4 regions of the Cetobacterium sp. ZWU0022 genome follow, and region 4 is predicted to be linked to each of the others. Evidence: riboswitches for the same ligand, from Rfam matches in the RefSeq annotation. Region 4 holds a riboswitch; each other region holds the start of a gene.
What was found. Region 4 has a riboswitch for cyclic di-GMP ahead of L988_RS06495 (DUF4402 domain-containing protein). Riboswitches for the same ligand answer to the same signal wherever they lie in the genome.

Region 1 (7,727 bases), on a different contig from region 4:
AGACCAAAGAGCTGATTATCCAAGATTCTTCAGAAAATTAGAAGCTAAACTCGCTAAAGCTGCGCAAGAACTTTCTCGTAAAGTTAAATTTTCTAGCAACTGGAATAAGGCTAAATTAAAAGTCGCTAAAATTCATCAATCTATCAAAAACAGTAGAAAAGACTTTCTTCACAAATTATCAAGAGAATTAGTTACAAAGCATAATGCGATTATCATCGAAGACCTTAATATGAAAGGTATGAGTGGAGCACTAAACTTTGGCAAGTCTGTTTCTGATAACGGCTGGGGATTATTCACGGTCATGCTTCAGTACAAGGCTATGTTTTTAGGAAAACAAGTAATAAAAATAGATAGGTGGTTTCCATCTTCTAAAACTTGTTCTTCTTGTGGAAATATAAAAGATTCACTTTCTTTAGGCGATAGAATATATAACTGTGAATGTGGTCATACTATGGATAGAGATTTAAATGCAAGTATAAATATTCGTGAAGCTGGTAGAACTCTACTAGCTTATTAAACATATATCAGGTTAGGAACTAGCCGTAGAGCGTGATTAAGATATCTTAAATTACTAAGATACTTCCCACGAAGCCCCGTCCTCTTTAGGGCGGGGTAGTTCACCCTCTGTAATATGTAAAAGTTTGAAAGAGACTTATCCAGATGCAAAGATAGATTATGTTTTATACGATTATGTGGCACCTCTATTTGAACACCAGAACTATTTGAATAAAGTAATATCAATATCTAAAGCTAAGCAGAAGAATCCGTTTAAATATTTAAAAAAAGTTTGGAGTGTGGCTAGAGAGGATTATGATATCGTTATAGATATAATGTCTATACCTAAAAGTGAGTTGTTCACACTATTTTCTAACTGTGACTTGTTTGTTGGAAACGAGGGTGGACCTAGACATTTAGCACAAGCTATAGATATACCCAGTTTTGCAATATTTAGTCCAAACTCTAATAAAATGGAGTGGTTATCAAGAGACAATCCAAGACACGAGGGATTGGAGCCTAAAGATATTTTGACAGGAGATGGTTATGAAAAGTTATCTTATGAGGAGAAATATAGTTTGATAACGCCTGAGAAAGTATTAGAAGAGGTTGAGAGAAAAATACTCCTAGTGCCCAAATATATTGAAAAAAACTAGGGGTTGTGATAAAATTTAAATAGATATTTTTAAAAAATGAGGAGGAATTTTTGTGGCAGGACATAGTAAATGGTCTAACATAAAGCATAGAAAAGGTGCTCAAGACATTAAAAGAGGAAAGATATTTACAAAATTAGGAAAAGAGTTAACAATCGCAGCTAAAGAAGCTGGAGGAGATCCTAACTTCAACCCTAGATTAAGACTTGCGATAGATAAAGCAAAGGCTGCTAATATGCCAAAAGATAACCTAGAAAGAGCTATCAAAAAAGGAACTGGAGAGCTTGAAGGTGTAGATTACATGGAGATTAGATATGAAGGATACGGTCCAGAAGGAACTGCTTTCATAGTAGAAGTTGTAACAGATAATAAAAATAGATCGGCTTCAGAAGTAAGAGCTGCTTTCTCTAGAAGAAATGGAAACCTTGGAACAGATGGTGCTGTTGCTTGGATGTTCGCTAAAAAAGGGGAAATAATCATTACTGGAGAGGGATTAGATGCTGATGAGCTTATGATGGCTGCTTTAGAAGCTGGTGCTGAAGATGTTAAAGAGGAGGACGGAGAGTTCACTGTTTTAACAGAGCCTGCGGATTGTAATACTGTAGCTGAAGAGTTAAAAAAAGCTGGTTATAATGTAACTGAAGCTGAAGTGTCAATGATTCCTGACAATAAAGTTCAAATAACTGATTTAGATACAGCTAAGAAAGTTATGGCTTTATATGAAGCTTTAGATGACTTAGATGACGTAAATGATGTTTACTCAAACTTTGATATATCTGATGAATTATTAGAACAATTATAGAAATAAAAAAAACTGAGGACATCAATTCCTCAGTTTTTCTTTATATTAATTATATTTAACTGCAACCTTTAAAGAACCAGTGTATTCTCCAACAGGTAAGTTTGTAACATTAACTACAGAATCAAAAGAGAACGTTAAGTTTCCATTGTTATCTAAAGTAGGATTTGAGATATCTCCGTTAGTTACTTTTCTATTGCTAGTATAAAAATCTAATGTTTCACTTCCTCCAACTCTAGTTAAATGACTGTTTGAAAATGAGTCTAATTTTTGATCATTAATCTTAAATTCAATTTTTTGTCCAGGTGTTCCGTTAATGAAGAAGTTTCTACTTACTTTTTCGCTATGTCCGCTGTTTTGAACAAGATTACCAAATTGGATATGCCCGTCATGGCTAACAGTTAGTGGTTTAACAATTTTCGCATTGATATTCATAGTGTCTGATTGAACAACAGAATTAGCAAAAGCCGTCATAGATAAAGTTAAAGATAATAAAGTTAATATTTTTTTCATTGTGTGTTCCCTCCCGATTAGTTATATAAAGTGATAAAAAAATAAAAAAGCCAATTGCAACATTATCTTTTCAGATAAGTGCAACTGGCTGTCATTTTAAAGACCCTATAGCTTTGCGTCATAAGGTTTCCCTTACTTTGCCTATTTAATTTATACAAGTATAATATATTAAAAAATAAAAAAAGTCAAATAATTTTTTCAAAAAAAATGAAAATAAAATTTTCACGAACGCTTGATTTTTAAAGGTTTATATGGGATGGATAGCAGGTATTATAAAGAGTACAAAACTCTATTTCTTTGTGTTATAATAAAAAAAAGGTGGTGATTATGATTTATAAAAACATTTATAGAGAGATAGAACTTTTTAATTTAAAAGGAGTATCAAAAGCGACATATCTGAAATTAAAAAAATTGAATATTGAAAGTTTGTATGATCTTATCTATTATTTTCCAAGAGCATATGATGATAGAACAAACTTAAAGAGAATTGGAGAGTTAAAAGGTGATGAATATGTTGTATTAAAAGGAAGTATAATGAATATATCAGCTCCACCCACAAGAACTGGAATGAAGATGATAAAAGCCACTATAAATGATGGAACTGGAGTTCTTGAAGTAGTTTGGTTTCAGAGACCATATTTGAGAAACAGTTTAAAAATAGGTGAGGAGTATATTTTTATTGGAAATGTAAAAAGAGGATATACTTTTCAGATGACGAATCCAGAATTTAAACTATATAAAGGACAAGAAAACAACGGGGAGATCCTTCCAATATATAGCTCTATAAAAGAGTTTACTCAAAATAATCTAAGAAAAATATTAAAGGAAGCCTTAAAAGAGTATGTTAATATATTTGAAGAGAATATTCCAGAAGAGGTTTTAAAAAAATATAATTTGATGCCAAGAACAAAAGCTTTAAATGAGATACATTATCCAACTAATTCAAGAAACTTAGAGGAAGCTAAAAGGAGATTTGCAGTAGAGGAACTTTTAGTTTTGGAGATGGGTATTTTACAAAAGCGTTTTGAAGTTGATTTGACAAACAGTGGAATCTATAAAATAGAAGGAAAAAAAGAGCTGGTTTCAAAGTATCTTTCAGGTTTATCATTTAAATTAACAACTGCTCAAAAAAGAGTTATAACAGAGATTTATAAAGGATTAAATGCAGGTAAGATTATAAACTATCTAATTCAAGGTGACGTAGGAAGCGGAAAGACTATAGTTGCAGTTTTACTACTATTATATATGGTAGAAAATGGATATCAAGGAGTGTTGATGGCTCCAACAGAGATATTAGCAACTCAGCACTATTTATCTATTTATGAAACTTTAGAAAGTTTGGATGTAAAAGTAGATCTTTTGACAGGTAGCATAAAGGGAAAGAAAAAAGATGAGTTATTAAAAAGAATAGAAACTGGAGAAACGAATATTGTCATAGGAACACATGCTATAATAGAGGATAGCGTTCAATTCAATAAACTTGGTCTAGTAGTGATAGATGAACAACACAGATTTGGAGTTTTACAGAGAAAAAGATTGAGAGATAAAGGGATTTTGGCAAATCTAATAGTTATGAGTGCAACTCCAATTCCAAGATCTTTAGCTTTAAGTATATATGGTGATTTAGATGTATCTGTGATAGATGAACTTCCACCAGGAAGAAAGCCTATAAAGACTAAGTGGATAAGTGAAGATGTTGATGAAGAAAAGATGTATTATTTTATAGATAAAAAATTAAAAGAGGGAAGGCAAGCGTATTTTGTAGCTTCATTAATCGATGAGAGCGATAAACTATCGGCAAAATCAACAGAAGAGTTATATGCAGAAGTATCAAAAAACCTCCCAGGATATAAAGTAGGAATTTTACATGGAAGAATGAAAAATAAAGAAAAAGATGAAGTGATGCATCAATTTAAAAATCATAATTTAGATATACTTGTTTCAACTTTAGTAATAGAGGTTGGAGTAAATGTGCCTAACTCAAGTATAATGGTTATAACAAATTCAGAGAGATTTGGATTAGCTACTCTACATCAGTTGAGAGGAAGAGTTGGAAGAGGAGAGCATCAATCTTACTGCTTCTTACTATCAAATACTGAGAATGACAACTCAGCAGCTAGATTAAAAGTTTTAGAAAATACAGAGGATGGATTCAAAATAGCTGAAGAGGATCTGCGACTCAGAAAAGCGGGAGAGATTTTCGGTGTGAAACAAAGCGGATTAAGTGACTTGAAATTTATAGATATAGTTCATGATGTAAAAACTATAAAATTGGTTAAGGATATATGTACCGAATATCTAATAAAAAATGAAGGAAAGATAAATCATAAAGTTTTAGAAGAGGATATTGATGAAAAGTTTAACAAAAGTTTGACCTCGTAAAAGATGTTATGATAAAATATGAGGTAAAATTAATTAAAAGAGTGGAGGAAATATGAGATTAAGTAGATATTATGTAAAGACTCTAAAGGAAACTCCTAAAGAGGCAGAGGTAATCAGTCATAAACTATTACTTAGATCAGGTATGATCAAAAGATTAGCGAGTGGAGTTTACACATACCTTCCTTTAGGTTTAAAAGCTTTAAAGAAAGTTGAAAACATCGTAAGAGAAGAGATGAATAGAGCTGGAGCTCAAGAGATATTCATGCCAGTTTTACAACCAGCAGAACTTTGGAAAGAGAGTGGAAGATGGGATGTAATGGGTGCTGAAATGATGAGAATTCAAGACAGACATTCAAGAGAGTTCGCATTAGGACCAACACATGAAGAGGTAATAACAGATATAATTAGAAATGATATATCATCATATAAGGCCTTACCATTAAACTTATACCAAATTCAAACTAAATTTAGAGATGAAAGAAGACCTAGATTTGGACTTATGAGAGGAAGAGAGTTTATGATGAAAGATGCATACTCATTCCATGCAACAAAAGAGTCTTTAGATGAAGAATTCGAAAATATGAAAGCAGCTTATACAAGAGTTTTCGAAAGATGTGGACTTAAATTCAGAGCGGTTGAAGCTGATTCAGGAGCTATCGGTGGAAGTGGATCACAAGAGTTCCATGTATTAGCAGAATCTGGAGAGGATGAAATCATTTACTGTACATCATGTGAGTATGCTGCAAACGTTGAAACTGCAACGAGTATAATAACTGATGTGCCAAAAGTAGAAGCAAAAGAGTTAGAGCTAATGGATACACCAAATGTATCGAAAATAACAGAGATTGCTGAGTTTTTAAATATACCTACAGCACAAACAGTAAAAGCTATGATGTATAAAGATGTTGTAACAGATGAAGTTTACATGGTTCTTATAAGAGGAGACTTCGAAGTAAACGAAGTTAAGTTAAAGAATATAATTGATACAATCGATGTTGCATTATTAAATGATACTGAAATAGAGGAATTAGGATTAATTAAAGGATTCATAGGACCAGTAGGAATTGATGAAACAAAAATTAAGTTGATAGCTGACAAGAGTATAATTGGTATTTCTAACCATACAGCTGGTGGAAATAAAATAGATACACACTTTATAAATGCAAACTACGGAAGAGATTACACAGCTTCAATAGTTGCAGATGTAAGAACAGTAACTGTAGGAGAGAAATGTCCTAAGTGTGAAGGAGAGCTAGCAAGTGCAAGAGGAATAGAAAGTGGACATATCTTTAAATTAGGAGATAAGTACTCTAAAGCTCTAAATGCAACATTCTTAGATGTAAATGGAAAGAGTCAAGTTATTGAGATGGGATGTTATGGAATTGGAGTTTCAAGAACTTTAGCATCATCAATCGAGCAAAATAACGATGAGAATGGAATTATTTGGCCATCATCAATAGCTCCATTTGTAGTTGAAGTAATTCCTGCAAATATGAAAGCTGAGGATCAAGTAGCTCTAGCTGAAGAGATTTATAATGCATTTGGAGATGCTAATATAGATGTAGCTTTAGATGACAGAGACGAAAGAATCGGATTCAAATTTAAAGATGGAGATTTAATAGGATATCCGTTTAAAGTAGTTGCTGGTAAAAAAGCTGCGGAAGGAATTGTTGAGTTAAAGATAAGAAGAACAAATGAAACTTTAGAAATATCTAAAGATGAGGTTGTTTCGAAAGTAAAAGAGTTAATGAAAAAGTATTAATAGTATAAAAGGAGAACTTAATTGTGAGTTCTCCTTTTTGTTTGAAATATATATTATTATTTTGAATAATTTTGTAGATATGAGATAATTTTCTTTTTAATTCTTTGAATAGTATTATCTATTTTTTTAGGTGGCTCATTTAAAAAATCAGCAATTTCAATATATGTGTATTCTTTGCAAAGATATGTGAAAACTTTTTTTTCTAAAAAGCTTAGATTGTCATTAAGGAAAGTTGTAAGAAGATTAACAAGTTCCTTACCTAAAAATATATCCTCTGGAGAGTAGAAACCTAAAGATGGTGAGGTGTAGTGAACATTTTCTTCATGAGTTGAATATCCTTCGCCTTGCATAGCTTGATTTAAATTTTTATATTTGTCAGAGTTGTGATTTTTTACAGCTGTAATCATCTGTCTTCTGATGCAAAGGTTTGCGAAAGTGCTAAAACAAGCATTTCGACTTTCATCATAAGATTTAATTGCTTTCATGAGTCCAATAAACCCCTCTTGCATTAAATCATCACTATCTCCTCCTTTTAAAAAGAAAGAAAGATTATTTTTATAAATTGTTCCATGATACTCTTTTAGAATTTTTTCGATTGATTCTTCATCACCACTTTGGGCTAAAATAATATCTTTTTTTCAATCATGGCTTTCTCCCCCAATTCTTTAAAATTAAAATAAAAAATTAAAATAAAAATACCGTATTTTTCAAAAATATAAAACAATAGTACGATATTATAATATCAAAAAAAATGAAAGTAATCTATATTTCAAATTTTCCTTATTTGAATTACTATTTGAAGCATCAAAATTAAATTTATTTTTTATTAAAAAAGGAAATGAGAAGAAATGGCATAATAAACAAATTAGAGATTGTTTTAAAATGTGGAGGTGTTTTATGCTGAGTGGAATTAGTAAAAAAGCGACAGATTTAGACTTTGCAATTCAAAGTTTAAAAGAGGAATTACAAGCGGTAGATGACTATAATCAAAGAGCTGAAATGGCCGAAGATCCAGAATTAAAAGAGATTTTGATTCATAATAGAAATGAAGAGATGGAACATGCTGTTATGGTGATTGAATGGATGAGAAGAAATGAATTTGAATTTGGAAAAGAGTTAGAGG
Region 2 (7,727 bases), on a different contig from region 4:
TAGAAGCAGGATATGAATCAGTAAGAAGAATAAAAAGTCATGTTGAAAGAACAAAAGTAAGAGGAGCTATAAATAGCTTGGGTGCTTTTGGTGGAATGTTTGATTTATCTGAGCTAGGAATGAAAGAACCAGTTTTAGTTAGTGGAACAGATGGTGTTGGAACTAAGTTGATGTTAGCTTTTGAAATGGATAAACATGATACGATAGGACAAGATGTTGTGGCTATGTGTGTTAATGATGTTTTAGTTCAAGGAGCTATGCCATTATATTTTTTAGATTATATAGCGGTTGGAAAAAATTACCCTGAACAGATTGAAAGTATTGTAAAAGGTGTAGCGGATGGATGTGTAGCTGCAGAGTGTGCCTTAATAGGTGGAGAAACAGCTGAAATGCCAGGAATGTATAGCGAAGGACATTATGATATTGCTGGATTTACAGTTGGAGCTGTAGAGAAAAAAGAGTTAATAACTGGAGAGGGAATAGAAGAAGGAGATATTATAGTTGGAATATCTTCTAGTGGAGTTCACTCGAATGGATTCTCTTTGGTTAGAAAGATAATTAAAGATGCTAATCTAGATTTGAAAACAGTTTATGAAGGATTCGAAAAATCTTTAGGAGAGGAGTTACTTACTCCAACAAGAATATATGTAAAAACAGTAAAAGAGGTTTTAAAATCAGTTTCTGTTAAAGGGATGTGCCATATAACAGGTGGAGGATTCTATGAAAATATTCCAAGAATAATACCTGAAGGATTAGGAGTAGAGATTGATAGCAAGAATGTAAATGAGCTAAAAATATTTAAATTTTTAGAGGAAAAAGGCGGGGTACCTAAAAAAGAGATGTTTAATGTATTTAACATGGGTGTTGGATTTATATTTGTAGTTTCAAAAAATGAAAGAGAAAATATAATCTCTAAATTGAAAGAGTTAGGGGAAAATCCTATGATTTTAGGAGAGGTTGCTAAGACATCAGGAGTAGAAATTAAATGGTAAATATAGCTGTGTTTGCTTCTGGAAACGGGGGTAACTTCCAAAGAATAGTAGAAGCTCAAAAAACGGGTGAAGGTAAAGGGTATGAAGTTAAACTTCTAATTGTCGATAAAAAAGATGCTTTTGCAATTGAAAGAGCAAAAGCCTTAAATATACCTTGCTACTTTATAGATCCAAAAGAGTTTAACACTAAAATGGAGTTTGAAGAAAAGATAATTGAGATATTGAAAAAAGAAAAAGTTGAATATATTGTGCTTGCAGGATATATGAGAATAATCTCTCCAGTATTATTAGAGGAGTTTTTCAACAAGATAATAAATATTCATCCAGCTTATTTGCCAGAATTTCCTGGCAAAGATGGGATAGGAGATGCGTTTAAAGCTGGCGTGACGAAAACGGGTGTGACAATTCATTATGTAGATAGTGGAGTTGATACAGGGGAAATAATATATCAAGAGAGAATAAAAATAGAAGAAACTTGGAGTTTAGATGATTTGAAAAAAGCAATACATGATGTAGAGCATAGAATATATCCAATGATTTTAACAAAGTTATTTAAAAAGGGAGAATAAATAGATGAAACGTGTGTTAATAAGTGTATCTGATAAAACTGGAATTGTAGATTTTACTAAAAAATTAGTTTCGTTAGGGTATGAGGTTATCTCAACAGGAGGAACTAAAAAAACATTAGATGAGGCTGGTATAAAAACTTTAAGTATATCAGATATTACAAATTTCCCAGAGATAATGGATGGAAGAGTAAAGACGTTACATCCAAATGTTCATGGAGCTTTACTTTGCGTTAGAGATAATGTAGAGCATTTGAAAGCTTTAAAAGATAATAAGATAGATATGATAGATATGGTTGTTGTTAATCTGTATCCATTTAAAGAGACATTATCAAAAGTTGGAGTGACTCACGAGGAGTTAATAGAAAATATAGATATTGGTGGGCCAAGCATGTTGAGATCTGCTGCTAAAAACTATAAATCAGTTACGGTTGTGGTAGATCCAAAGGATTATGATGTTGTAATAGCGCAACTTGAAAAGTCGGGAGATACAGAAGCGGAAACGAGAGAAAGATTAGCTGCGAAAGTGTTCAGACATACATCGGCATATGATACTTTAATAGCAGAGTATCTAACTTCAAAAGTAAAAGAGGAGTTTCCGGAAAGTATAACTGTTACTTATGAGAAAGTTCAAGATTTAAGATATGGAGAAAATCCGCATCAAAAAGCAGGATTCTATAAAAGTAGTTTTGCAGGATATTCAATAGGAAATGCAGTTCAACTTCATGGGAAAGAGTTATCTTATAATAACATTCAAGATACAAATGCAGCTTTAGAAATTTTAAAAGAGTTTACTAAGCCAACTGTAGTAGCGGTTAAGCATATGAATCCTTGTGGAGTTGGAAGTGGAGAAAATATAGATGTAGCTTGGAATAGGGCTTATGAAGCTGATAAAATCTCTATATTTGGTGGAATTGTAGCAGCTAATTCAGTTATAACAAAAGAGGTAGCGGAAAAGTTATCTGCACTATTTTTAGAGATTGTTATAGCACCTGGATATGAAAAAGAAGCTTTACAAATAATAACTCAGAAGAAAAATATAAGAGTTATGAAATTAGAGTTGAATTCAAATATTATAAATAAAAAGAAAATTACTTCTGTTATGGATGGAGCATTAATTCAAGAGTTTGATGAGAAAAATATCTCTAAAGATGAACTTGTTTGTGTTACTGATAGAAAGCCTACGGAAGATGAAATAGAGGATTTAATCTTTAACTGGAACGTTGTTAAACATGTGAAATCGAATGCAATAGTTGTTGGAAAAGCTAATCAAACTATTGGAGTTGGTGCAGGACAGATGAATAGAGTTGGAGCTGCAAAAATAGCTTTAGAACAAGGTGGTGAAAAGTGTAATGGAGCAGTGATGGCTTCAGATGCATTCTTCCCAATGGCAGATACAGTAGAGATGGCTGCGAAATTTGGAATTAAAGCAATTATTCAACCAGGAGGATCAATAAAAGACTCGTTATCTATCGAAGAGTGCAATAAGCATGGAATAGCTATGGTATTTACAGGGGTAAGACATTTTAAACATTAATTTTTGGAGGAGTTTATGAAAGTTCTTGTAATTGGAAAAGGTGGAAGAGAGCATGCGATTGCATGGAAGGTAAAAGAGAGTCGACTAGTTAAAGAGGTATTTATAGCTCCAGGAAATGTTGGAATGGAAGAGATTGGGAAACTAGTAGATATTTCTGAAGAAAATATAGATGAACTTGCAACATTTGCACAAAACGAAAATATAGATTTGACGATAGTAGGTCCTGAAAGCGTACTTGCTTTAGGCGTTGTGGATGAGTTTGAAAAAAGAGGTCTTAAAATATTTGGACCAACTGCAGCTGCTGCAAGAATTGAATCAAGTAAAGATTTTGCGAAAGAGTTGATGAAAAAGTATAATGTTCCAACAGGAGCTTATGAAACTTTTGAAAGCTTAGAGTTAGCAAAATCATATGTTAATCAAAAAGGCGCTCCGATAGTTATAAAAGAGGATGGTTTGAAAGCTGGAAAAGGAGTAACAGTTGCCTTTACAAAAGAGGAAGCGATAGAGGCTTTAGAGATAGCATTCTCTATACCTAATAATAAAGTTGTAATAGAGGAATATTTGGATGGTTTTGAATTTTCTATTATAGCTTTAACAAATGGAGAGAGAGTAATTCCTTTAGAAGTTGCTCAAGATCATAAAAGAGCTTATGACAATGATGAAGGGCCAAATACAGGTGGAATGGGTGTGTATTCTCCAGTAGGAAAAATAGATTCGAATGTTGTAAATGAAACTTTAGAAAAAATATTAAAACCTATGGCATCTGGAATGAAACAAGATGGAATTCCGTTTAAAGGTTTTCTATTTGGTGGGATTATGTTAACCAAAGATGGAGTTAAAACTATCGAGTTTAATGCAAGATTTGGAGATCCAGAAGCAGAAGGGATTCTTCCAAGAATGAAATCTGACTTTGTTAAAGCCATATTAGATTTAATGGATGAAAAAGAGGTTAAACTAGAGTGGGATGAAAGATATACAGTGGCTGTTGTTATGGCTTCTGAAAACTACCCGAAATCATCGACAATAGGTAGTGAAATTGAAATTCCTCAAAATTTAGAATCCATAGTTTTCCATATGGGAACAAGAAAAGTAGATGGAAGATTAGAGACTAATGGTGGAAGGGTTTTATCGGTAGTAGCATACGGAAATACATTAGAAGAAGCTAAAGAAAGAGCATATTTGGATGTAAAAAAAATAAAATGCAAAAAAATGTTTTTTAGAAATGACATAGGCTCAAAAATGTGCTATAATAACGAAAATAAATAAAAAAAGACCTGCACAATACTAAAAAAAAGTGCAGGTCTTTATTTAAAATATTCAGAAAAATTGGAGGGAATAGAAAAAATGATGAATGGAAAAATAATAAAAGAAGCGATTACTTTTGATGATGTACTACTAGTTCCAGCAAAATCTGAGGTATTACCACATGAAGTTAGTTTAAAAACAAGACTTACAAAGGATATCGAATTAAATATTCCGGTCCTAAGTGCTGCAATGGATACTGTAACAGAAGGAGATTTAGCAATAGCTTTAGCTAGACAAGGTGGAATAGGATTTATTCATAAAAATATGAGTATAGAGGATCAAGCTGCTGAGGTAGATAGAGTAAAGAGAAATGAAAGCGGAATGATAAAGAATCCTGTTACTTTAACAAAAGATTCAACTGTATGGCACGCAGAAGAGATAATGAGAAAGTATAAAATTTCTGGATTACCAGTTATTGAACAAGATGGTTCTTTAATAGGAATTATTACAAACAGAGATTTAAAATATAGAAAAGATATGGATCAATTAGTTAGTGATATAATGACTAAAGAAAATTTAGTAACAGCTCCAGTAGGAACAACTTTAGAGCAAGCTAAAGATATCTTATTAGAAAATAGAATAGAGAAACTACCAATAGTAAATGACGAAGGTCAATTAAAAGGATTAATTACAATAAAGGACATCGATAATTTAGTTGAATATCCAATGGCTTGTAAAGATTCTCAAGGAAGATTAAGAGTTGGAGGAGCTGTAGGAGTTGGAGCAGATACTCTAGAAAGAGTTAAAGCTTTAGTAGATGCGGGAGTAGATATTATAACTGTAGATTCGGCTCATGGACATTCAAAAGGTGTTATGGCAAAAATAAAAGAAATCAGAGAAGCTTTCCCGACTTTAAACATAATTGGTGGAAACATAGTAACGGCAGAAGCAGCTTTAGATTTAATAGATGCAGGAGTAGATGCTGTTAAGGTAGGAGTAGGACCAGGGTCTATCTGTACAACAAGAGTTGTAGCAGGAGTAGGAGTTCCTCAATTATCAGCAGTAAATGATGTTTATGAAGTTTGTAAAACAAGAGGGATTGGAGTTATAGCAGATGGTGGAATAAAATTATCTGGAGATATGGTTAAAGCTTTAGCAGCAGGAGCTGATTGTGTAATGCTTGGTGGACTTTTAGCAGGAACGACAGAAGCACCTGGAGAAGAGATTATATATGAAGGAAGAAAGTATAAAGTATATGTTGGAATGGGATCTATGGCAGCAATGAAAAGAGGATCGAAAGACAGATACTTCCAAAATGACGCTAAGAAATTAGTTCCAGAAGGTATTGAAGGAAGAGTTGCATATAGAGGAAGCTTAAAAGATGTAGTTTTCCAAATGTGTGGAGGAGTTAGAGCTGGAATGGGATACTGTGGAACATCAACAGTTGAAGATTTAAAAGTTCATGCAAAATTTGTTAAAATAACAGGAGCAGGATTAAAAGAAAGTCATCCGCATGATATTATAATAACGAAGGAAGCACCAAATTATTCTAAATAGATATAAAATATTGACTTTGTAGGACGTATTGATTATAATGATTATAATTAAGAAACGTTTATAAGTGGCAAAGTAGAGGAAACTCTATGACGCAAAGCTATAGGGTCTTTAAAATGGCAGCCAGCTGCAATAGTCTTTGTGATTATTGCAGCTTTTTTTATTTTTTTTTATTGAGGGAGGATAGATGAAGAGGTTAGTAGTTTTTTTAATGCTGTTTATTAGTTGTTTAGGTTTCTCGGAAGAGAGATTAACAATAACAGTACCTTCAAATACAACGGATATGTATTTGTATAAAGATTTAGAAAAGGGTGAATATCAAGGTGTTTACGCAGAGTTGTTAAAAAAAGTTTTAGAAGGAAAAGAGATTGAAGTTTCATTAGATAAAGAGAATAGTGACATGATGTTGAGAACTATTGAAACTTTAGATGGGAAGAAGGAATATGATTATTTGGATACTCCTATGATTTATAGGATAGGTGTTATTACAAATAAGAATTCGATGCTGTCAAACTTAGGAGAGGCTAGATATTTGAAAGCTGGATATATTCCTGGACAACATGGAATTAGAGAGATGAAAGAAAGATATAGCAATTTAACTTTAGATAAAATTGAAGTTAAGAATATTGATGAAGGATTAGAAAAATTAAAGAATGGTGAGATAGAGATTTTTATTGCACAAGATTGGTATGATAAAAATTTAGGTGATGTAGATTATAAACTTTTAGAGAATATAAGGTATAATGAACAAATAGCTATAAAAAAGAGTTTAACTGAGCTTTATGAAAAAGTGAAAAAAAGTTTAGATGAATTACCAGGTGAAGAATTTCAAGAGATTTTATCTGAAAATAGAGTGTCGTTTTATAAGTATTTGTTAAAAGATACGCCGAGTTATGAAAAAGTAACAGATAACTATAAAGAGATAAGAGTTAAATTGGGAAAAGATAAATTTATGTTGCCGTTTTATTATAAGCAGAAACAAAATTATCAGGGATTAACTATTAATATAGTTAAAGAGATTGAAAAGATAATAGGTATTCCTTTTAGTTTTGTGAAAGATGGAGAGTATGACATAGAGGGAATTGCTATCGAAAACTCTTTGGGAAGAGTAACTAAAAATTATACAAAACCTTATTATGAAATGAAATTGTCTGTGGCAAATAGAAAGTCAGATGGGTTTATTCAGAATTTATCTGATTTAGATAGGGCTAAAATTTTAGTTTTAAAAGGTGATTATAGTTATATATATTTAAAAAATATTTTGAAAAATAGTGAAATAGAAGAAGTAGAAACTTATGAAGAGGGGTTAAATAAATTATTAAATCAAGATGGAGAGTATCTGGTAGGATACTTTAATATATTGACAGGAGTAATAAGTAATAACTTTTTGGATGATAAAATAAAAGTTGCAGGGATATTAAATGATTCTTTTGGTGTTAGTTTTGGAATTAGTAAAGAGAAACAAGAGTTATCAAATTTAATTGAAACTATTTTAGAAAGTTTCACGATAGATAAAACTGTAATAGATAATAATATTTTAAAAAATTCAATAGTAACACAAAATTATAAGTTGATTTTAAAAATATCAATACCAGTAGTGATATTTATAATAATTTTAATAGTATTAATAATTAAATCTGAAAAAAATAGAAAAAAAGCAGAAGAACTAAGTTTTTCGTTGATAGAAGTGCTAGAAATGGCTAATCAATTGAATGACGAGGATACTGGAGATCATGTGAAGAGATTAGGTATGTATTCGACACTTTTATCTGAAAAAGTAAATCTGCCAAAAGAAACAAGAGAAAGTATCAAGAGATTTTCATCTTTACATGA
Region 3 (7,727 bases), on a different contig from region 4:
ATTTCTTAGATGATTGTAAAAAATATGAAATTCCATGTGATTCATTTCAATTGTCTTCAGGATACACTTCTATTGGAGATAAGAGATATGTATTTAATTGGAATAATGAAAAGTTCCCAAATGTAAAAGAGTTTACAAATAATTATCATGCAAATGGAGTTAGACTTTGTGCAAATATAAAGCCTGCATTTTTACATGACCATCCAAAATTTAATGAGATGAAAGAGAAAGGTCTATTTGTAAAAGAGAGCGTTAGTGATGAGCCTGAGTTAGTTCAATTCTGGGATGATAATGGAGCGTATATAGACTTTACAAATCAAGAAGCTATTAATTGGTGGAAAGAAAATGTAAAAGAGAAACTTTTAGAGCTAGGAATTGACTCAACTTGGAACGATAATAATGAATATGAGATTTGGGACCCAAAAGCTAGATGTAATGGATTTGGAGAAGAACTGGATATAGAATTAATAAGACCAATTCAAACTTTACTTATGATGAAATCATCATTTGAAGCTCAAAAAGAGTTCGATAAAAATAAAAGACCATATCTTATCTCAAGAGCAGGATGTCCTGGTATGCAAAAATATGTTCAAACATGGTCTGGAGATAATAGAACAGAATGGAAAACATTAAGATATAATAATTATATGGCAATAAGTTTATCTTTGTCAGGAGTTTATAACTTGGGTCATGATGTTGGAGGATTCTCAGGTCCAGCACCGTCTCCAGAACTATTTGTAAGATGGATACAAAATGGTATTTTCTACCCAAGATTCACAATTCATTCTTGGAATGATGATAAAACAGTAAATGTACCTTGGATGTATAAAGAAGTTTTACCAGAAATAAAAAAAGCTATGGACTTTAGAAGAAAGATAACTCCTTATATATATAATTTACTATATAGATCTCATATCGATGGTACTCCAATAATGAAACCAACATTTTATAACTATGAAGCTGATAAAAATACATTTAATGAAAATGATGAATTTTTATTAGGTGATAATATGTTAGTTGCAACTGTGATTACAGAAGGAGAAAAAACAAGAAAAGTATACTTACCAGAAGGAAACTCATGGTACGACTATAATACTAATAAAATATATGAAGGTGGTCAAACGATAGAAGTTGAAGCAGGGTTAGGTACCTTTCCACTATTTATAAAAGAGGGAGCAATTATTCCTATAAATACTATTAATGATTATAATTTCGAGACGAAAGATGAAGATAAAAGAGGATTTATTGTTTATGCATCTGAGAATAATAATAAAACAAAGTTCGTATCATTTGAAGATGACGGATTAACACAAAATTATAAGTCAGGAAAATATGCAAAAATAAGTGTAGAAGTAGTAACTAGTGAAGAAACAATTTCTATAAATATTCAAAAAGATGGGGATATTAAATTTATTCAAGAGGAATATGAAATAATTGTTATAGATTCAAAAAATAGAAAAATAATAAAATAATCATTGAAAACTGATTTGTAATAATATTCGTATTACTATTAGTAGTTTATCAAAACGCCCCGAGAAAACCTCTTCCTCTATTAGGGAGAGGATGAATCGGGGCAATTTCAGTTCCTTGCGATTCAATATACCGCTTAATAGTTTCAATCGTTGCTCCACCAGTGCTTAATATGCAAATGCTCTTCTTCTTCATTCACCTCTAAAACACTCTCATCTTTGACACCTAATAATCTCTTTGATATTTCTTTTAAATCCTCCAAAACTTCCCCATCAATACATTTTCTACGATATTTTGTAATTACAACTAAGTGATAAGTTAAATTGTAGATAGAATGCCTATTCTTTTTAAATTCTGTATTCGGAATTCTACTCTCCTTTACAACTAAATTTTAATATGGTATTATCATAGCATATTAAATTTAAAAAATGGAGGTGAAAACTATGAAGACATATAACTTATCTTTTAAATACAGAATCTATCCTAATGAAACTCAAGCGAATACAATTAATCAAACTTTTGGTTGTACTAGACTTGTGTATAATAGATTCTTGGCTCAGAGAAAAGAATTGTATGAGGCAGAGAAAAAATCTGTAACTTACAATACCCAAGCTAAAGAGCTCCCCCTACTTAAACTTGAATTACCATTCTTGAAAGAGGTTGATTCAATAGCATTACAACAATCACTTAAAAATTTAGAAACTGCGTATAAGAATTTCTTTCAAAAGCGTACAGCATTTCCTAAGTTCAAATCTAAAAGGTCAACTAGAAAATCGTACAATACAGTATCTACAAGTAATAATATTAGAATTGAAGGAAATTTTCTAAAACTTCCAAAGCTAGGTTTAGTTAAAACTAAACTTCATAGACAGATACCTCAAAATTATGTAATTAAATCAGCTACCATTAGCCAAGAACCTAATGGTGCTTACTATGTTTCTTTACTAACTGAATTTGAAAAGGATATTAAAGAAGTTCCAAGCGATAACAATATTGTTGGTCTTGATTTTGCTATGTCTGAACTTTTTGTTAGCTCCGATAACCAAAGGGCTCACTATCCTAGATTTTTTAGAAAGTTAGAAGCTAAACTCATTAAAGCTGGAAGAGAATTATCAAGAAAAGTTAAGTTCTCCCAAAATTGGCATAAAGCAAAATTAAAAGTTGCTAAAATTCATAACCTTATCAAAAACAGTAGAAAAGATTTTTTACACAAATTATCAAATGAACTTGTAACTAAGTATAACGCAATAATACTTGAAGACCTTAACATGAAAGGCATGAGTGCAGCATTGAATTTTGGTAAATCCGTCGCTGATAATGGTTGGGGAATGTTTACAACCATGCTTCAATACAAATCAATGTTTTTAGGTAAACAAGTAATAAAAATCGACAAGTGGTTTCCATCGTCAAAAACTTGTTCATTTTGTGGTGCTATAAAAGCTGAGTTACCAGTATCTTCAAGAGTTTACAAATGTGATGAATGTAACTCAGAGATAGATAGAGACTTAAACGCAAGTATAAATATTCGTGAGGTTGGTAAAGAGCTACTAGCCTATTAAAGCATATATCAGGGTAGGGACTACCCGTAGAGCGTGATTAATATATCCGACATGAGTCAGATACTTCCCACGAAGCCCCGCCCTCTATTAGGGCGGTGGTAGTTCACGTTCCAGAACTTTCAACTGCATTACCAAGATTAATGGGATTAATAAAATAATATAGTTCAAAAGAGGAAAGGCGATTCGATTTAGAATCGTCTTTTTTGTATTTTTACAGGAAAATAAAAGACATTCAACATGTCAAATTTGCATTCAAAAAAATAAAAAATGGATTATATAATTAACTATATAAATATGTTATTATAATTCAATGTAAAACATTAATTTTGATGTCCAAATAGATTTATAAAATTTATGAAGATGTTTGTAAAAAAGTTGCCTAATCCTAATAATATATACAGTAGACAGGGTGGTTAATATCCATCCTGTCTGTATTTAGGGTGAAATATTGTTGCAAAAATATCCTAAATGAGTTATAATAATACCGAAAGATAAATACGGCAAAGTAGAGGAAACTCTATGACGCAAAGCTATAGGGCCTTTAAAATGGCAGCCAGTTGCACTTAGTTATGAACAACTCATAATATAGGTGTATTTTTTTTATAAAAATACAACTGTTTTATAGAGTCAAAAACTTTTAATATTAGGGGTGTTACTATGTGTAAAATGATGGAAATTAAAAATGAATTAAAGAAGTATCATATCAATTATACTCAAGAGGAGATACTATTTACGATAAACGAAACTCCAGGAATTACATTATGTGAGTTGACAAAAAGAATGCAGTTATCAAAAGGATCTGTATCATTATGTTTAAAGAAGTTAGAAGAGGAAAAACTTATACAAAAGTTTGGAACTTTTGATGACAAAAGAGTATTCAAAATTCATCCTACAAAGATAGGAAAAGATTTATACAGTAAAATTAAATTTATAAAAATTGTAAAAATATAAAAACTCCTTCAAAAATAAAGGAGTTTTTTATTTTATAAAATTGGAAGAGTATACGCTTTGATAAAAGGATACTCTTTATCGGAATTCAGTTTTTCAAAAGTTATAACACAGTTTATATCAGAGTTAGAAAGATAGTTTTCTAATTCATCTGCTTTTATAAAATTCAAAATATTCATATTTTCTTTTAGAAGAAATCTATTTTTTATAATTGGGAAGAGGAATGTTGGAATACGGTCAAAAACAACAAGTGTATTTTTAACGCTACTTAAACTTTCCTCGTGGGAACTCCACATATATAAAAAGATAACATTTGAAAATTGTATATTTTGATAGATTTTTCTTAGAGTAAAGAAAAGTTGAAGACATTTTAATCTATCCTCTTCAGGTAGATTGAATCGTAAAAACTCTAAGTCACATATTTTTAAAGGAATACTTTTGTCATGAGCTAAGCTCACTTTGTTGACAAATTTCTCCAAGAAGTTTGTTTTTGTTATCAGTAGAGATAGATTTTTAAAAACCATCGCTTTTACAGTGTTAATCTCTTTTGAAAGTGAATTTCTCCTTTCGTATAAACCACCATCACAGAATTTTAAAGTATCTAAAAATATGTTTAAGTTTTTTAAAAGTATCTTGCCCATAAAAGAGATTTTAAAAAAACTATAGCAAGATTTCAGTTTCTGATTTCCTATAAAATCTTTAAAATATATTTTGAACTCATTGAAACTCAAAGAGTCTATTGTAGGTTCATCTGGATCCGCTAAATTACCATAGATTATAAAGAAAGCTTTTAGAAGATTTTTGTTTTGTGAAAAATAATCAAAGCTATACTCATTTATAAAGGTATCGACATCTTTATTTAACTTTATATGAAACTGCTCATCAAAAAAATCAAGATAATCTTTTGTAATTATAGTTGGAAGTTCTTCAAACTCAACAAATAGTTTATAAAGATATGATAAACTAGCAAGCTTTAAGTTTTTTTCACTTCCTGAAATAGATATCCCCTTCGCATTTGAGCTATTGATATCTAAATCATAGATGCTAAGAGCTTCTTTAGCGAAAGCCAAGTCAGTTCCGATAACCCTTCTTGAAACCTCTAACAAGCTAGAAAGACTATTTAAATTTATGTATCTATCTCTTAAAAGAATTAAAATTATATAAAGAACTCTATTCTCTTTTGTAAAACGTTGCTCCTTTTTCAAATCACCTAGAAGAGTTGTATTTTTACAAATACAGTTAATCATAGATTGGATTGTAGGTTTGGACTCTTCTGAATCTGTGAAGGAGTAGATTTGTTTTATATAAAGATTAACATTTTGTTTATCCATTTTCAAAAACTCTGCGATAAAATCTGTCGTTTTGTATGACGTATATTCTAATAATTTACAGATTCTTATGTGGTTTGTATTAATATTTATTTTCATAGCAAACTGCTCCTTAAAATTATTATTTCATTGGGCAATATTATAACATGAAAAAAGGAATAAATCAAAAAAAGGTCTTAATTATAAGTTAAGACCTTTTAAAACTTCCTCTAAGATATGGTTGTTAACAAGATTAAGTATATTTAGATAGTTATATGAATCTAAAAGTTTAATATTTTGGTAGATATAACTTTCATCACTTAAAACCAGATTATACTTATGGTTATACAAAGTTGTATTCAATTTATAGAGGAATGCAGGCTCGATATGAAAATTTATATCAGGAGCTTTTACTTTTAAATTATCTTTTAAGTAGTGATCATCGGATATTGTAATCTCATTAAATAGTAAAAGGACATCCTTTACTAACTCTTTATTATGTTCAATTATAATCTTTTTTAAAATGCTCACAATTGAGATTTTATCATGGAAAAATAGTTTGAAATTTAATTCTTTTAAAATATCATCTAAAATATCGATTAATTTCTCATCTGACTGGTCAATAGGAATATTTTTTACTTTAAGTATTTTGTTTTCATATTTAAAAAATGAGATACAGATTTTTCTTAGAAGAATTGTTTCTAAATCTGAATCTAATTTTGAAAAATTTAATCTTTCTTTTATTTTCGATATAAGAATATCTCCTTTATTTCCAATCTCTTTTTCGAAGAAAGAGAGATTGTTTTTTATATTGACCATAAAAATGAAGGTTTGTTCTTGAAAACTTTTATCATACTCTTTCATTGTTAGAGATATAAAAGCTCTCAAATCTTCATATTTTGAATAATCTAAATTAGGTACTTTTAAATCAAAGCCGCCAAGAGTTTTGTTCAGCACAAAAAGTGTTGAAAGAAATGAAATTATAAAATTAGTACTAGAAACCTCAGCTTTTTTTAATGTCGTGTATAATTTTTCAAAAAGTTCCATAAAGTTATATTCAACTAAAACTGAAGCTAAAAGCGAATCTTTTTTTAGGGTAAAATCTCCGTTGATGAAGAATTTTACAAGCTTCTTGCAGAAAACATACTTGCACTCCTCTGAAACGTGAGTGATTCTAACTCCTTTACCGCTTTGGTATGTATATGTAGTACCAGTCGAATCTAATATCTTTTTGATATCTTTGAAGTATCTAACAATAGAGCTTCTAGAAAGATCTAAAATCTCTTTTTCAACCTCTAAGTTTATAAATTTATTGTGTATAAATTTAATAAAAAGATAATCTGAAATCTCATTAGAAGTGATAAAATCCTTTCTTGAAAATATATTTTCCCACTGTTTAATACTCAATGTTAAAGAAAATTCAGAATCCTTTACTTTAATACAGTCAAAAGAGTTGTCTTTTAGAAATTCATTGATCTGTACAATATTTTTTTGAATAGAGTTTTTTTCAACATTGACATATAAAGCCAATGATTCTGGAGAAAAACTCCCTTGAGATAAAAGTTTTAAAATATTTACATTTGTAGAATTCATAGTATTCCCGCCCCCTTTTTAGTAATACTAATACTGTTAGTATAGTAGCATAAAAGAGACAACTAGAAAATACGAAAAATTTCATGATGAATGAAAAAAAATGGGTAAAAAAGTTCATATTTAGAAATAAAAAAAGATACAGATTGACTCTATATCTTTTAAAATGATGGTGGATTTGAAACCCACAGAACTTTAGCGATTCCTTTTCCACAGTTAGAAAGGTAGTGGTTTTTTCCAGAGCTATAATAAAAAGATTCTCCTTTTTTAGCTTTAAAAATTTTATCGCCTAAATGGATATTTATCTCTCCCTCTAGAATATATCCAAACTCCTGTCCATCGTGAGCAATCTCCTCTTTATATCTCCCACCCTCTTCAATAGTTAAAAGAATAGGTTCCATCTGATTTTTTTGAGCATTCGGAATAATCCACTCAACTTTGTACTTTAATTTTGAATCGATGACTTCAAAAGCGTCATTTTCATCAAAGACGATTTTTTCTTCACCGTCATCACTAAAGAAATCTTTTAAATTTGTTCCAAGACCCTCAAGGATATCTCCTAAATTTGCGATAGATGGAGATGTAAGGTCTCTTTCTACTTGAGATATAAAACCTTTTGAAAGTTCGCAACGGCTAGCTAATTCATCCTGAGTAAGGTATTTCTCCTGTCTTAGTCTTTTTAATTTTTTTCCGATTTCCATCTAAATCTCTCCTTAAATTATCGATAATTATAGTATATTCTCTTTTCTAGAAAAAATCAATTGACAAAAATCTAAAAATTTAATATTATATTGTAAAAGTTAAAAATATTAAATTTCAAATATATTTTTTTAAACAAAAGTTTAATATTTTA
Region 4 (7,727 bases):
TTAGAAGCTGAAGATATAAAAAATACAATAAATTTAGAAAGTGCATTATTCTCTTTACAGTTAGTAAAGAAAGAGGATAATGCAGTTTTAGGTTCGGTTACAAATAAGCTTTTAATAAAAAATGATTTAAAGTTAAAAGTAGCTCCAGAAAATGATAGTGAACAAGAGTTTGATAAAAATGAAGATTTGAGTGTCCTTGGAACTTTAAAATTGGATAACTTATTGAAAGAAGATATATATTTTACAGTTGATTTGGATAAAAATGTAGATTTTTCAACAGTTGAATTGTATATTGATGGAGAAAAAATTAAACTAATCTATGATGAAGTTTTAAAAAAATATAAAACAGAGGATTTGAACTATGATGGAGAAAAAAAAGTAGAGCTTTATATAAGAGGTGCAAAGCATATTGGAGCTATCGAAAAAGGAAGCATCGCTTTAGAAGTAAATTACAATGGAAAAAAGTATGATGAAATTAGAAATAGTGTAATTTATAAAAAAGATCAAAATATATTAATTGAAAAAATTTCTAAAACAGCATCAGCATCTATTGGAGATTTGGTGAAGTATGAAGTTATAATAAAAAATGATTTAGATGAACAATTCTATGAAATTGAGTTTATAGATATTCTACCAAAAGGAATGGATTTTATTGAGAATAGTGTAAAAGTTCCAGAAAATTTTGTTTTAGAAAAAGTAGAAAAAAGAAGTGGTAATGAAATTCATATAAAATTGAAAGTTAAAAATAAAACTAAATCTGTGGAAAGTGAAAAATTAGTATATATGGCTCGTGTAAATGTGAATGCCAAAGATGGAAAGAATGTTAATAGAGTTACAATGGTTGGAAAAACAAACTTAGAACAAGTATTTACATCAAATATTGCAACTGCTGAAGTAAAAATAGATAAAGATAATTTTTATGATAAAGGTATTGTAATAGGAAAGGTATATTTAGATTTAGATGATGATGGTTTATTTGATGAAGAGAAAGATATTCCGGTTTCAGGTGTAAAGATATTTTTAGAAAATGGAGATTTTGCAATAAGTGATAGATTTGGAAAATATAGTATATATGGAGTTGAAGCGTTAACACATGTAGCTAAAGTTTATCGAAATACATTACCTTTAGGCACAAAAACAAAGAAAATATCAAATCTTCACAGTGAAAATGGAGAATCTCGATTTGTAGATTTAAAAAAAGCTGAGTTAGGAAAAGCTGACTTTGCACTAACTTTAGATGGAAGTAGAGATTTAGAATTTGTAAAGAAAATATTAGAAAAAAGATATGAAGTTTTAGCTCAAAAAAATTATGAGTTAGATCGAGCAATTGAAAGAAAATTTTTAGAACAAAAAAAATTAGGAAGCAGAAATGAATTATCAGGTGAGCGTGGAGTTATAGATAGTGCACAAGAATTAGATATAGAAAGTATTCGAAGTATGGTCTTATATGAAAATCTTACAGTAGAAGAAAAAGAAGCAGAAGAAAAGAAAACTTTGGTTGAAGAGTGGAATTTGATTCCAGATCATAGATTAGAAGCAGCTCTTTATACTTTCAATAATGATTTAGATATCATAAATGTTGAGGATAAAAGATTGGTTCCAGCATTCATGAGCTTTCAAGTAAAAGGACCAGGAGAAGGAACATTAAAACTTTTCACAAATGATGTAGAAGTTTCACCAGCAAATGTAACTTTGACAGCAAAAGTTGCTGAAACAAATGTATTCTTTTTAGAATATAGTTCTGTAAAGTTAGATCCTGGAAAAACAGTTCTTAGACTTTCATATCATGATATGTTTGGAGTAGAAAGAGGTAGAATAGAGAAAGAGGTTTTTGTAAAAGGGCAATATGATGATGTAAAAGTTGAGATAGTTGATAGCTCTGAAGACAGTACCTTAAAAAAAATAAAAATAACAGGTATAGATCAGTATGGATATGGGATAGACCAAAGTTTAACTGTAACTATTGATGCAAATAAAGGAAGATTTATAAGTTATGATGGAGTAACAGAAAGTAGTGTAACCTTTGTAACAAATTTAGATGGATATGGTGAGATTGGATATAGACCAAATCCAGGAAAAAATAGGGTAACTTTTAAAATAAATGCTGAAGGAAAAGAGAAAGAGATATCTCTAGATATAGAAGGAGATGAACAAGACTTCTTTTTAAATGGAGTTATTGAAGGGCGATATAATTTTAGTAAAAACAGGGATATGAATTTCTTTTTTGAAAAAGAGATTGATTCATATAGGGATAAGTTTTTCTATAGAGGAGCTGTTTATGCAGAAGGTCAGATAGAAGATATAGGATATTTAACCCTAACTTATGATACGAATAAAGATAGTGAGGATAAGTTTTTCTCATATCGAGACCCAGAAGAATATTATCCAATCTTTGGTGATAACTCAACCAAAGGATATGTCGGAAAATCTAAAGATAATCTATTTTTAAAAATGGAAAGAGATCAGTCTTATTTACTATATGGAGATTATAAAACTGGAGAGATATTAAATCAAAGATTGCGACTAGGAAGATACGATAGAACTTTGACAGGAGCTGTAGTTAAATATGAAGATGAAAATATTTTAGCAACAGGTTTTATAGCTGAGACCTCTAATATAAAGTATCAAGAGGAGTTTCGTGGTGAAGGAGTTTCAGGACCATATAAACTTACTAGAAGAGATATTGTAGAGGGAAGTGAAAAAGTTGTGCTTATTGTTAGAGATAAAATAAGTGGGCTGATTTTAGAGGAAGAGAATTTAGTTCTAGGCGACGATTATACTCTTGAATATGATTTTGGAAGACTGTATTTTTCAGAACCAATACCTAGTATGGATTTGAGTTTCAATCCAATATACATTAAAGTTTCATATGAAGTTGAAGATGATAATGGAAAGAAAAGTTTAGTTTATGGTGGAGAAGTTAATTATAAACTAAATGACAAAATGATAGTTGGAACTTCTGTTTTTAAAGATGAAAGAGAGACCGAGAAACAAGAGATTATGAATCTACACGCAATTTATGAAACTGAAGATACCTTGGTTGTTGTTGAACAGTCATTTACAACAGATGAGTTAGGTGAAAGAGGAAATGCTACATCTATATTTGCACAGTATGAAAAAGAAAATTTAAAAGCTGAGGCAATATATGAAAGAGCAGACCCTGAGTATAATAACGAAGATGCGAATGTCGAGGATGGTATTAATAGAGCAAAAATAAATATAGAATATGGATTTGAAGAAAAAGGAAAAATGAAGATTGAATCATCTTTAGAAGAAAGAGAATTGGAAAGTGGAAGTAAAGAAAGAAAAATTGATACATATTTAGGATATGAAAGTGAATGGATGAAAAACTTTAAATATGAAGCAGGATTGCGTCAATATATTAAAGAAAATATAACAGAGTTAGAAACTACCTATAGTCTTGGTGGAAGAATAACTTGGAAGGGAATGGAAGATGATAAACTGAAATTGTTTTTAGAATATGAACAAGGCATTGAAAATCCTGATCAGAAAAGAATAGCAATTGGAGCAGATTACAAATTATTTGATAAAACATCTGTGTATATGAGGCATGAATTAGTTTCAGAGCTTAGTGATTTCTATTACTTAGAGGGAGAGGAAGAGGGAAATAGAACAGTATTCGGAGTAAAAACAAACTATTTAGAGACAGAGATATATTCAGAGTATCGAGAGGAGAATGATGATGAATCCGTGATTCCTGAGTTTGCATACGGACTTAAGAGAAAATTTAATCTGATGGAAAATTTAGAGATATTTGGAACTTTTGAAAGAGTTAGTGCTCTAAGTAGTGAGGAAAATAGTGAAACAAATCTAACTGTTGGTTATGATTATGAGGATATAAATTTCGGAAGAATGAGAGGAGAGTTTGAATTTGAAATAGAAGATAAATCTTCATTTTTGAATAAGCTTAGTTATGGAAAACAATTCAGTAAAAGTACATATTTTATAGCTAAAAATAGATATTATATTGAAGGAGATGAAGAAGAGAATAGATTTTTAATTGGATTAGCTTATAGAGATGCAAAAGATAATTCATACCATTCTCTTAATAAGTATGAGTTTAACTATTCGAAAAATATTGTAGATGAAAATTATAAAAAATATACACATATAATAAGAAGTGCTCATAACTTTCAAAGTAAAATAAACAGTGAAAAAAATATAACGCTAGCTGCGAAAAGCAGTAATATAAAATATGATGGAACAGAAAGTAGTTATAGAAGCTATTTACTTGCAGGAGGAATAAGTTATGATCTTTTTGACAACTGGACAGCTGGAATTAATTTGGCAACTTTATTTGATAGTGAAAAAAATATAGATTATGGTTTAGGATTCGAACTAGGTTATATATTTAAAAGTAATTTATGGTTATCTTTAGGATATAATTTTGTTGGTTTTAGGGATAAAGATTTTGATCCAAATGGAGAATTAGCTCAAGGATTGTTTCTAAGATTTAGAATGAATATAGGAGATATGTTTGATAGATTTAAAGAAAATGGAAAGAAAGAACCTCCAGAGAAAGTAGAGATAGTAGATGTGTATAATTTACCTAAAGAAAAATAATAAAGGTTATTTATTTTATGAAAATGTGATATACTATTAATCTGAGAAAATGTTATGGAGGAATTTCCAATGAATGAGATATTAGTAAAAATTTCAAAAAAATATATGATGGCTTTAGAAAAACAAAGTCCTGAGGATAAAGAGAGTAATATAATATACGGAAAGATATTAAATATATTAGAGAAAAATCCTGAATTAAATCTTTTTGGTCTTTTAGAAGAGTTAAACAAAGGAAAGAAGTTTTATGAGAAGAACAAAGTCAGAAATCGTAGAGATAGATTAACAAATCTAGATATTATGATAAAAAATGCAAATACAATTGTAGATAATCTTTTAGAAGAAGATGAAGAGAGTCTAAGAAGAATAGAGAGAAGCTTAAATAGAAGTGATATTTATAGAGATAGAATGGCTATGAATATTTTATTAGCAGAGTTTCCATCACACGAGTTACACGAGGTTTATTATACAATAAAAAATGATCAATGTAAGAAGTTTTTATTAGAAGTTGTAAGCGAAATAAGAGCTGAAAGATAAAAATAAGACATCCTTTGTAATAGTAATTATACTGTTATGAAGGATGTCTTTTATTGTGAATTTGATTATGACAATTAATTATAACGAGCTTTTAAAGTGAAATTCCCTGAATATATTCCCGGAGCTTGGTCACGACTTACATCAGTCGAAGCAGCAATATTCAGAATCTGTTTTCCTGAATCAGATAATTCAATAACATCATTTCCAGGAGTAATCCATTCACCAGGTTTATTTATTTGAGTACAATTAAATAAAATTGTGAAACTATTATTCCCATTTTTTAAAGGAACTCTAAAACTATCTCCTTCAGATTTTACACCTTCAAAAGTTATTCTAACTTTCGAATTAGATTCTCCTTGAAGCGAGAAACTAGAAAAAGCTTGATTGAAAGTTCCAGGTAAAATATCGCCGAACTCTAGATCTTTATCAGCTTTTACTGTTAGCGGTTTTAAAACCTTAGCATTAATCTGCATTATTGCTTGATTAGACTGTCCTTCATTTGATAAAAGATTTAGAGACACCACCCCAAATAAAGTGCTTAACATTAAAATTTTTCTCATTAATTCCCTCCTAATAAAAACAAAAAAACCAGCTACACTATAAAGTGTAGCTGGTTGTCATTTAAAAGACCCTGTAGCTTTGCGTCATAAGGTTTCCCTTATTTTGCCAAAATATAAAGACTGTATTAAAATAATATAACAAAAAATAAAAAAAGTCAAATACTTTTATTGTATATTTTAAAATGTAGATTAATTGCAAGGAAAGTTGTTTATTTTACAGTAAATAAAAATATGGAATTAATGGTGTAAATTCTTTAAATATAAGGAGATGAGTAGGATGGTTATTGCATTTGTAGGTGGGATTGTTTTAGGGTTTTTATTTTTTTATAGTCTAGATTTTGGAGTAAATGAAAGTAAAAGATTTAAAAATCCGTCATTATTTATATTTATCACATCTCTAGTGAGAATTATTATTCTTTTAGGGGGTTTTTATTTCTTGGCACAAAATAATGGTTATAACTTTTTTGCAGCATTAATCGGAGCTTTAGTGTCTAGAATATATATTGTATATTTTTATAAGAATAAAAGAAAATAGATATTTAAATATCAACATAATATATATATAGCTCACGGAGTATTCTTTTTTTATAGAATGATTGAAAAAAATACAATGTAATGATAATATACCTCTGTAATGGTTCGAAAGATTAAAAGGGAATTGAGTGAAAAGCTTAAACGGTCCCGCCACTGTAAAGAGGATGAAAATAGGTTAATCCACTGAATTTTTATTTTAAAATTTGGGAAGGAATATGAGTAAAGTGAATCTGAGTCAGGAGACCTGCCATTATAATCTGCGAGGACGGAGAAGAGTTTAAGCTCTTCTCTCAAATTTAAAATTATATTTGGGAGGTTATTTTTATGAAAAAATTATTATTATCACTATTTTGTTTGTCATCAGCATTAATTCTAGCTCATGGTGAAGAAGCTTTTGAGGACTCAAATTTTTATACAGGGGGAAAAAGTGCTATAATTATGACACATTTTGGAACTACACATAAAGACACGAGAGCTAAAACAATCGATAGAATCAATCAAAAAGCAATTAAGGCTTTTGAAGGAAAAGCTGATGTTTTTGAGGCTTATACTTCGAGAATTGTTGCTAAAAGAGTAGAGGCTAACGAGGGAATAAAGAAGTATAATCCGAGTGAAGTTTTGACTTCATTAAAAAAACAAGGGTATAAAAATGTTATTATACAACCAACAAATATAATAGATGGTGTGGAAATGGAGTCAATAAAAAGAGAGGTTTTACTTCATTCAAAAGATTTTAATAATTTGAGAATAGGGGATGCACTTCTAACAGATCCACATCATTATGAAGACGCAATAAAGGCGATAATGAAAATAGCAGCACCTCTAGGGAAAAGAGAAGGAGTAGTTTTAGTAGGACATGGAACATATAATTCTGCTACTTCAGCTTATGCAATGTTTGACTATATGGCAAAAGATATGAATGAACCAATTTATGTGGGAACAGTTGAAGGATATCCAACTTTTGAAACTGTTGTGAGACAATTGAAAAAAGCTGGAAAGAAAGAAGTTGTCTTAATGCCTATGATGTTTGTAGCTGGAGATCATGCAAAAAATGATATAGCTGGAGATTGGAAAGAAAACTTAGAGAAAGAGGGATTCAAAGTAAAAGTAAAATTAACTCCTTTAGGAGAGATTCCTGAAATTCAAGATATGTTTGTAGGGAATGCAAAATTTTTAGAAAAGCATAGAAGTATTGATATTATAGAAAAAAAAGCTGGATATGCAAAAAGTAAAGATATTTAGTATTAAAATTAACAAATTTTGTATATAATGTAGATGAGGTGATTTTATGAAAATTAAAAATATCGATTCAAACTTAAATATTCATGAGATTTATTTAGCCGGAGGATGTTTTTGGGGAGTAGAGGCTTATATGAAAAAAATATCTGGAGTGATAGATGTTGTTTCAGGTTATGCTAATGGTTCTACAGAAAATCCAAGCTATGAAGATGTTATATACAGACATACAGGTCATGCCGAAACAGTAAAAGTGATTTATGATAGAAATATTATAGA

Region 1: it holds a riboswitch for cyclic di-GMP, as region 4 does, so the genes downstream of both, L988_RS10140 (hypothetical protein) here and L988_RS06495 (DUF4402 domain-containing protein) in region 4, are expected to answer to the same signal.
Region 2: it holds a riboswitch for cyclic di-GMP, as region 4 does, so the genes downstream of both, L988_RS11685 (HD domain-containing phosphohydrolase) here and L988_RS06495 (DUF4402 domain-containing protein) in region 4, are expected to answer to the same signal.
Region 3: it holds a riboswitch for cyclic di-GMP, as region 4 does, so the genes downstream of both, L988_RS12910 (MarR family transcriptional regulator) here and L988_RS06495 (DUF4402 domain-containing protein) in region 4, are expected to answer to the same signal.

The regions. Positions count from the first base shown of each region.
Region 1 is NZ_JRJZ01000128.1:46-7,772, forward strand. It holds partial or broken gene L988_RS10125 (RNA-guided endonuclease TnpB family protein) at 1-517, shown strand, start outside; gene L988_RS10130 (glycosyltransferase family 9 protein) at 642-1,151, shown strand; gene L988_RS10135 (YebC/PmpR family DNA-binding transcriptional regulator) at 1,204-1,950, shown strand; gene L988_RS10140 (hypothetical protein) at 1,996-2,460, opposite strand; cyclic di-GMP riboswitch class I at 2,537-2,612, opposite strand; gene recG (ATP-dependent DNA helicase RecG) at 2,782-4,842, shown strand; gene L988_RS10150 (proline--tRNA ligase) at 4,895-6,604, shown strand; gene L988_RS10155 (sigma-70 family RNA polymerase sigma factor) at 6,661-7,233, opposite strand; gene L988_RS10160 (hypothetical protein) at 7,502-7,727, shown strand, end outside.
Region 2 is NZ_JRJZ01000167.1:514-8,240, reverse strand. It holds gene purM (phosphoribosylformylglycinamidine cyclo-ligase) at 1-992, shown strand, start outside; gene purN (phosphoribosylglycinamide formyltransferase) at 986-1,561, shown strand; gene purH (bifunctional phosphoribosylaminoimidazolecarboxamide formyltransferase/IMP cyclohydrolase) at 1,566-3,095, shown strand; gene purD (phosphoribosylamine--glycine ligase) at 3,111-4,361, shown strand; gene guaB (IMP dehydrogenase) at 4,440-5,897, shown strand; cyclic di-GMP riboswitch class I at 5,954-6,029, shown strand; gene L988_RS11685 (HD domain-containing phosphohydrolase) at 6,082-7,727, shown strand, end outside.
Region 3 is NZ_JRJZ01000191.1:39,446-47,172, forward strand. It holds gene L988_RS12900 (TIM-barrel domain-containing protein) at 1-1,472, shown strand, start outside; gene L988_RS14145 (transposase) at 1,616-1,837, opposite strand; gene L988_RS12905 (RNA-guided endonuclease TnpB family protein) at 1,914-3,029, shown strand; cyclic di-GMP riboswitch class I at 3,519-3,594, shown strand; gene L988_RS12910 (MarR family transcriptional regulator) at 3,687-3,980, shown strand; gene L988_RS12915 (HTH domain-containing protein) at 4,013-5,404, opposite strand; gene L988_RS12920 (hypothetical protein) at 5,486-6,877, opposite strand; gene L988_RS12925 (helix-turn-helix domain-containing protein) at 7,036-7,575, opposite strand.
Region 4 is NZ_JRJZ01000082.1:14,409-22,135, forward strand. It holds gene L988_RS06485 (DUF11 domain-containing protein) at 1-4,584, shown strand, start outside; gene L988_RS06490 (hypothetical protein) at 4,654-5,118, shown strand; gene L988_RS06495 (DUF4402 domain-containing protein) at 5,193-5,678, opposite strand; cyclic di-GMP riboswitch class I at 5,721-5,796, opposite strand; gene L988_RS06500 (ATP synthase subunit I) at 5,956-6,213, shown strand; cobalamin riboswitch at 6,297-6,479, shown strand; gene L988_RS06505 (sirohydrochlorin cobaltochelatase) at 6,537-7,454, shown strand; partial or broken gene msrA (peptide-methionine (S)-S-oxide reductase MsrA) at 7,531-7,727, shown strand, end outside.